DNA from 2 places in the Bradyrhizobium sp. TM233 genome. Region 2 is predicted to be linked to the other one. Evidence: predicted binding sites of a transcription regulator. Region 2 holds the regulator's gene; the other holds the start of a gene.
What was found. Region 2 encodes LexA, which represses DNA repair genes until DNA is damaged. Its sites were predicted from a motif close to TGTTCNNNNTGTGTTCNG; they were not measured.
Positions count from the first base shown of each region.

Region 1: the regulator LexA is predicted to act here: its motif matches at 1,700-1,717, upstream of AABA86_RS32095 (ribonuclease T2).

Region 1 covers NZ_BTIG01000029.1:115,050-118,455, forward strand. Annotated here, with positions in the region: gene AABA86_RS32090 (23S rRNA (adenine(2030)-N(6))-methyltransferase RlmJ) at 1-767, opposite strand, end outside; gene AABA86_RS32095 (ribonuclease T2) at 961-1,653, opposite strand; gene AABA86_RS32100 (hypothetical protein) at 1,785-2,195, opposite strand; gene AABA86_RS32105 (hypothetical protein) at 2,432-2,731, shown strand; gene AABA86_RS32110 (DUF3617 domain-containing protein) at 2,774-3,304, shown strand.
Region 2 covers NZ_BTIG01000008.1:339,302-342,707, forward strand. Annotated here, with positions in the region: gene AABA86_RS19655 (GAF domain-containing protein) at 1-622, opposite strand, end outside; gene AABA86_RS19660 (hypothetical protein) at 845-1,279, opposite strand; gene lexA (transcriptional repressor LexA) at 1,885-2,586, opposite strand; gene AABA86_RS19670 (molybdopterin molybdotransferase MoeA) at 2,763-3,406, opposite strand, start outside.

The sequences.
Region 1 (3,406 bases), on a different contig from region 2:
AGCGTGTAGGGTGGATTGACGATCAGCAGCCCGGTGGAGGCGAGAGCCCCGCCATCGAGCTGAGGCGCGACGCTGAACTCGAGGCGCAGACAATTTCCCGGCGGTTTTGCTGCAGCTGCGAGCCGCGCCACCGTTTGGGCCAGCGTGTCGGTGGCGCGCCGGTTCTTGGCCGGATACCAGATGACATAGATACCGGTCGGCCATTTCGCGAAGGCTGTGGAGAAGGCCTCGCCCAGCCGTTCGAACTCGTCCTTTGCCTCGAAGGGCGGATCGATCAGCACGAGGCCACGCCGCTCCTTCGGCGGCACGAAGGCCGGCAGCGCCACCCAGCCGTCGAGGTCGACCACGCGAGCCTGTTCGTCGTGGCGCAGCACGGCGATCAGCGCTTTCCGCGCCTTCGGCTCGAGCTCGCAGGCGACGAGTCGGTCTTGCGGCCGGAGCAGGCCGCGCGCGATCAACGGCGAGCCCGGATAGGCCTTGAGCTCACCCTTCGGATTGAAGGCGCGGACGATGTCGAGATAGGGTTGTACCAGCGCCAGGGTCTCGTTCGACAGGCGTGCCTGCATCAGCCGCGCGATGCCGGTCAGCCATTCGCCGCCCCGGCGCGCCTCGTCGCTGTCGAGATCGTAGAGGCCGGCGCCGGCATGGGTGTCGATGACGCGGAACGCCCCCGGCTTGTCCTGCAGATAGGTGATGATGCGCGCCAGCACGATGTGCTTGATGACATCGGCGAAGTTGCCGGCGTGGAAGGCGTGGTGGTAGTTCATGGGAAGAGCACTACGCCACGTGATGGCTTGAAGCAAAGAGGCACAATCACATGTCCCGGACGCGGTGCAGCGTGTAACGCTGCGCCGCTGAACCGGGACCCAGCTTCTTCCTGTGTGATGGGCCCCGGATCAGCAGTGCACTACGCCGCGTTTCGCGGCGCATTGCACTGCATCCGGGGCACGAGACCTCGGCCTATCCGCCCCTGATCGGCGGCATCGTCACCTGCTCGCGGCGGCAGGTGCGGCGTTCGATCTCGTCGCAGGCGCGGAATTGCAGGTCCTTGCTGAGGCAGATGCGAACTTCGGAGAGCCTGGTCCGGTTGCAGGTGACCGAGACGGAGGCATTGCTCAGCCCCGGATTGGCCTTGATGAAGGCTTCCTCCACATCCGCCGGCGCCACGGTCTTGGCCTGCGACAAATCGAGATATTCGGCCGGGATCTTGATCGCAGCGCGCGCCTTGCGGATCGTCTCGAAATAGCTGCGGCCCTCGAGGCCCGAGCAGGTGCCGTGCTTGTCCCATTCGTTGAAGATCAGGCCCGGCGCCGGCATCAGATCGAGCATCGAGGACACGATGTTGCGATTCAGCCGCGGCGAAGGCCGTTGGCAATATTCCGGGAAGCCATTCTCATATTGCGGCCACAGCCCATGCACCACGAAGGCGTAGGGCCGACCGCTGCACTGGATCTGCGAGCGGCCGCCACGCTCGGCCGCCTCCTCGCAGAACGAGGGCGACCACGACAGCGACAGCACATAGAAGTCGAACTCGCCGGGCGCGTTCTGCCGCTTGTCCTGGGCGTTTGCGCCGCCGGCGAGCAAGGCCAGTCCGGCGGCAAGGGTCAGGGAGATCACGAGACGGGAAAACGAATGCAATCTGGAATGAAACATGGCGACGCCCCTCAACTAGACTGTGCGAGGAAGCCTAGCAGGCGATGGGAACATTTCAAGAACAAAATTCAGGTGGCCGCCGTTCGGCGCCTCGAGCGACGAACCAGGGCTTCCTGATCAGGGCTTCCTGATCAGGGCTTGGCGGCACGGCAGGCCGGATTATAGGCCCAGTTGCGGTCGAGCCCGACCACGCACCATTCGACGCCGTTGCCATAGCCGGCGAAGCCGCCATCCTCGATGATCGAGAAGTGCACCTTGCGCACCTTGCCGTCATTGAGCATGGCCTCGCCGGTGCAATAGCGGCGCGGAATATTGTCGGACTGCCAGGGCCGGAACGCGGTCTCGCGAACGGCCGAGAAGCCGGTGATCTTCAACGAGGAATTCCAGAACGTGCTTTCCTTCTCCCAGAACTGGGTGGCGATGGTCGGCAGCGCCCGGTCGCAATCGGCAACGGCGCCGTCATAGCGCGGTCCGCTCAGCCAGAAGTTCAGCTCCAGCGGATTGGCGGCCCTGGCCTCGCCGAGCGACATCGCTCCGAACATGAGGCCGAGCACGGCGGCATAGCGGAACGATTTCAGGAAGGGGGCGAGCATGGTCAATCCGGACAGCTGAAGTCTTGCGAAGGTTGGACGGTGCCGCGAAGGCCGGGGGAGGTCAAGTGCAGCGCGGCAACACTTCGCCAGGAGTTGACCACAACATCGTGGTTGGCAGGGCTTCCGTTCTTTTCACTTCCCTCCCGGCACCGTAAACTGGCCGCCAGCCAATTGGAGTGACGGGAATGCGAATCATTGCGGCCGCGGGTCTTCTCGCCAGCCTGGTTGTCTCGGGTATGATGGCGAGCCAGTCGGCGCGCGCCGACTATGTGCCGCCGTTCAAGGGCAACGACACCGGCGGCATCATCGCCTATTCGATGGCCACCCAGGTCGATGCCCGGCAGGCCGCGGTCGATCACTGCGCGCGCTACGGCAAGGTCGTGAAATTCCTGGCGGTGCAGGCCTATGAGGGCGGCTACATCTCGTTCTCGTGCCGCTGGGTGCCTTATGGCGCCGCCGACCAGCCGATCCGCACGCTCTACTGAGGCGCTTTCGTAGCGCCGCATCTCTCAGCCGGGAGCCTCCACATGACGCGCAAACTCGCTTTGCTCGGCTCGACGCTTTGCCTCGTGGTGTCGGCGGGCAGCGCCAGCGCCGACGATCTGCCGGTCCGCAAGGCCGGTCTTTGGGAAATGAAGCTGGTCACGACCGGCTCGCCCATGCCCGAGATGACCATGCAGCACTGCACAGACGAGACCGTCGACAAGGAGATGAACAACAACGTCTCCCCGATGGCGAAGCAGATCTGCGCCAAACAGGACATCAAGAAGACCGCGACCGGCTATGTCAGCGATTCCGAGTGCAGCGTCGCCGGCGTCAGCACGACCTCGCATGCCGAGATCACGGGCGATTTCAATTCGGCCTACACGGTGAAGACCTCTTCGCACGCACAGGGCGGCGTCGCCGGCGCGGCCGGGCGCGATACCACCATGACGCTGCAAGCCAAATGGCTCGGGGCCTGCAAGCCCGACCAGAAGCCCGGCGACATCGTGATGCCCGGCGGCTTCAAGATGAACGTGCGCGACATGGACAAGCTGAAGGCGCTGCTGCCGAAGTAGGCGGGATCGTAGGTCGTAGCCCGGATGGAGCGCAGCGAAATCCGGGGCTCCGCGCCACGATAGGCTGATCCCGGATTGCGCTGCGCTCCATCCGGGCTACGG
Region 2 (3,406 bases):
GGAATGTCAGAACCCAGGTTTGGTCGGTGCCGGTTCGGTAGGGCACGCCGACCCCCAGATTGATCCCGACCTTGGCGGCGTCCTCCCAGCGCAGGAAGCTCTTGGCGTCGTGCAGGTCCTTGATGATCAGCGGCAGGCCCGCCTTCCAGGTGCGTCCGGGCAGGCCGAAGCCGCGAGGAAACCTGGTGTGGCGGGAGTTGAATTCGAACATGTCCGCTGCGCCGTAATAGCCGTCGACGAGGCCCATCTCGTGGGAGAGATCAGGATCGTTGTGCCAGAGTTCGATCGCGCCGACATGCGCCTCGTCGTCGCCGCAGAACAGCACCATCACGGCTTGCAGGAATTCGCCTGCAAACACCGGCACCGCCACGCCGCAGGTGAGGCCGGCCGCGACGGCCTGCTCGGTCCGCTTGAAATAGGAGTTGGCGAATTTCGTGAGGATGACGGGATGGCCGGAGGCCCAGGCCTTGCCTGGAAGCCCCTCGTCATATCCGAAGTGCAGCTCTTCGCTGACGGCCTTGAACGCGGACAGCCCTTCGTCGTAGAGGCCACCGCCGAATTCCAGCCGCATGCGCGTCCGGTCAGGCACCCAGAGTTCAACGACGCGAATGAAGGTTTTCATCGAGCGTGTCCGCCGCCTCAAACCACGACAGCATCGGTCATTTGGCTGCGGAGCGGAGGTTCAAAATTCAGGCAGGACGGCCCAAACTTCGTGCGGCGACGAGGTGCGGCGGCGGCGGCGCTCACCGATCGAATTTCGTGAAACAAAAACCCACCGGGCTCGCCGGCATCGGCCGGCGACGGCATTTCAATCCTGGCCCCGGACCCGCCGGGCCGGAGGGCGTCAGCCGATCGGCAGTCGCGTGACCGTCGGGCGACTGTCGGCGATGATCTGCGGCCTGTGCTCGCGCTCGCCGATCGGCAGGGTCACCGGCAGTTGCAGCACGGTTGCGCGCTGGCCCTCGACGAGCTGCGTCACCAGCACGGATTTGCCGTCCGGGAATTCGATCGCATCATGATGGCGATCGGGAATGTGCGGATCGATCTTGCCGAACTTGCCGACGCGGGAGTTGACGGTGCGCGTCCAGATCCAGCGGTTGTCGTAACGGACGTTGTCGGCGAAGGCGAGCTCCGTTCCCGGCAGCAGGCAGACCGCGACCGAGAGATCGGCTTCGGAGGCGAAGCCGCGCGTCGAGGTGCCGCGGAATGTTGTCGTGACGATCGTCTCGCCGACTTCTGCGGGGCGCGTCGCGACGGCATGCAGGCTATAGTCACACATCGGGTGCTCCTCATTGCAGAGATAGCGACCCGCACCTCTTTTGGAGGCGCAGGCCTCTGTCAGAGTTGAAACACGCAACGCTCTGCTTCGTTGTAGGCAAATCTGCGGCTGGGATCCGCGAGCCCCGATCACATTATCTTTTCCATCTTTTCCGAATTCGATAGGAACAAAGCCGGCCTCCGTGCATTTGGGAGGCGCGCATCAAACGACCGGCGAGAGACCCGCCTGTATCGCCAACTCGGCTGCGATGGCTACGCGACTGCATTGCGGTCGTCGCGCGCTCGCGGCCGTGTCTTGGCCGACATGGCGATGCGATTGCGCGACAACGGCTTGCGATGCTGAGGAGCCATCAGCGTTGCTGCGGCTGCGCTCAAACGATCTGGCGCATTGGGCTGTCCCCCCTCGAACTCGAAAGGCCGCGAAGCGATGTTGCTTCGCAGCGGCCTGCCGAGGATGTCGCGAAAGGAGGGGGCCGGATAATCTGTGCAGAACCAGAAAGACTATCCAGCCGGAGCGGACCATCATCCGCTCCAATCTCTGATCGGCGAGGCCGATCGAAGGCGCGCGCGAGGCGCCGAGTACTTCCGGTATCAGTACTTCCGGTATCAGTACTTGCGGTAAAGCCCGATCAGCTTGCCCTGAATCTTCACGCGGTTCGGCGGCAGGATGCGCACCTCGTAAGCGGCATTGGCGGGCTCCAGCGCGATCGAGGCGCCGCGGCGACGGAAGCGCTTGAGCGTGGCTTCCTCGTCGTCGATCAGCGCCACAACGATGTCGCCGGTATCGGCGCTCTCGTTGCGCTGGATCAGCGCCATGTCGCCGTCGAGGATGCCGGCCTCGACCATGGAATCGCCGCGCACTTCGAGCGCGTAATGTTCGCCGGAGCCGAGCATGTCGGGCGGCACGCTGATGGTGTGGCTGCGGGTCTGCAATGCCTCGATCGGGGTGCCGGCCGCGATGCGGCCCATCACCGGCACCGCAACGGGCCGCTCGCCCTCGTCTGCGGACGGGCTGGAGCTCGCGCGTACCTTGCCGAGATTGCCTTCGATGACGCTTGGCGTGAAGCCGCGTCGGTTGCCGGCGGCAGCCTGGAGCTCGGGTAGCTTGATCACTTCGATGGCCCGGGCGCGGTTGGGCAGGCGGCGGATGAAGCCGCGCTCCTCGAGCGCGGTGATCAGGCGATGGATGCCTGATTTCGAGCGCAGGTCGAGCGCATCCTTCATCTCGTCGAAGGACGGCGGCACGCCGCTTTCCTTCAAGCGTTCGCTGATGAACCGCAGAAGCTCGTATTGTTTGCGCGTTAACATCTCGACCAAAGTCCCCCGGTTGATGTCGTTCGATTCCGAGACGATGAATTCAGCGATAAGCCACTGCATGCTCGAAACAAATCATGAACGGACACTATATGTTCGATATGTGTTCCGCAACTGCTTAATTTACCGTGAACAGAACGAAACTCACGGAATGCGTGTGGCCGCGCAGTTCAGACGGGGAGCCTTAGCATCTCGCAGGGGCTGCCGGCCTCGGCCTTCGGCGCAAACGGTGCGCGCACGAGAAGTACCTGTGCTGCAGCAAGATTCGCAAGCAGAGAGGAGTCTTGATGGCTGACGGGAAGGGCGACGAGGGTGCCGTCGTCGCGCAGCTCCAGGCGCGCGCGCAGATAATCCTCGCGCTGGTCGTTGGCGCCGAGATCGCGGCCCAGTACGGCGCGCTCGCGAAGATGATGAACAACCGAACGGCCCGACAGTGCCCGAATCAGCGGCACCATGAACAGGAAGGCGCACACGTAGGACGATACGGGATTGCCGGGCAGGCCGATGACGCCCATCGCCCCTAGCCGTCCGTGCATCATCGGCTTGCCGGGCCGCATCGCGATCTTCCAGAACGCCATCGCGATGCCTTCGTCCTTGAGCGCCTGCTGGACCAGATCGTGGTCGCCGACCGATGCGCCCCCGGTCGTGATCAGGATGTCGGCGCCGCTTTCGCGCGCGCGGCGGATGCCGGCGGTGGTGGCCTCCAGCGTATCGGCGGCAACACCGAGGTCGATGGTCTCGGCGCCCTCGCTGCGGGCGAGCGCGTGCAGGGCGTAGCCGTTGGAATAGACGATCTGGCCGTGCCCGGGTGTGG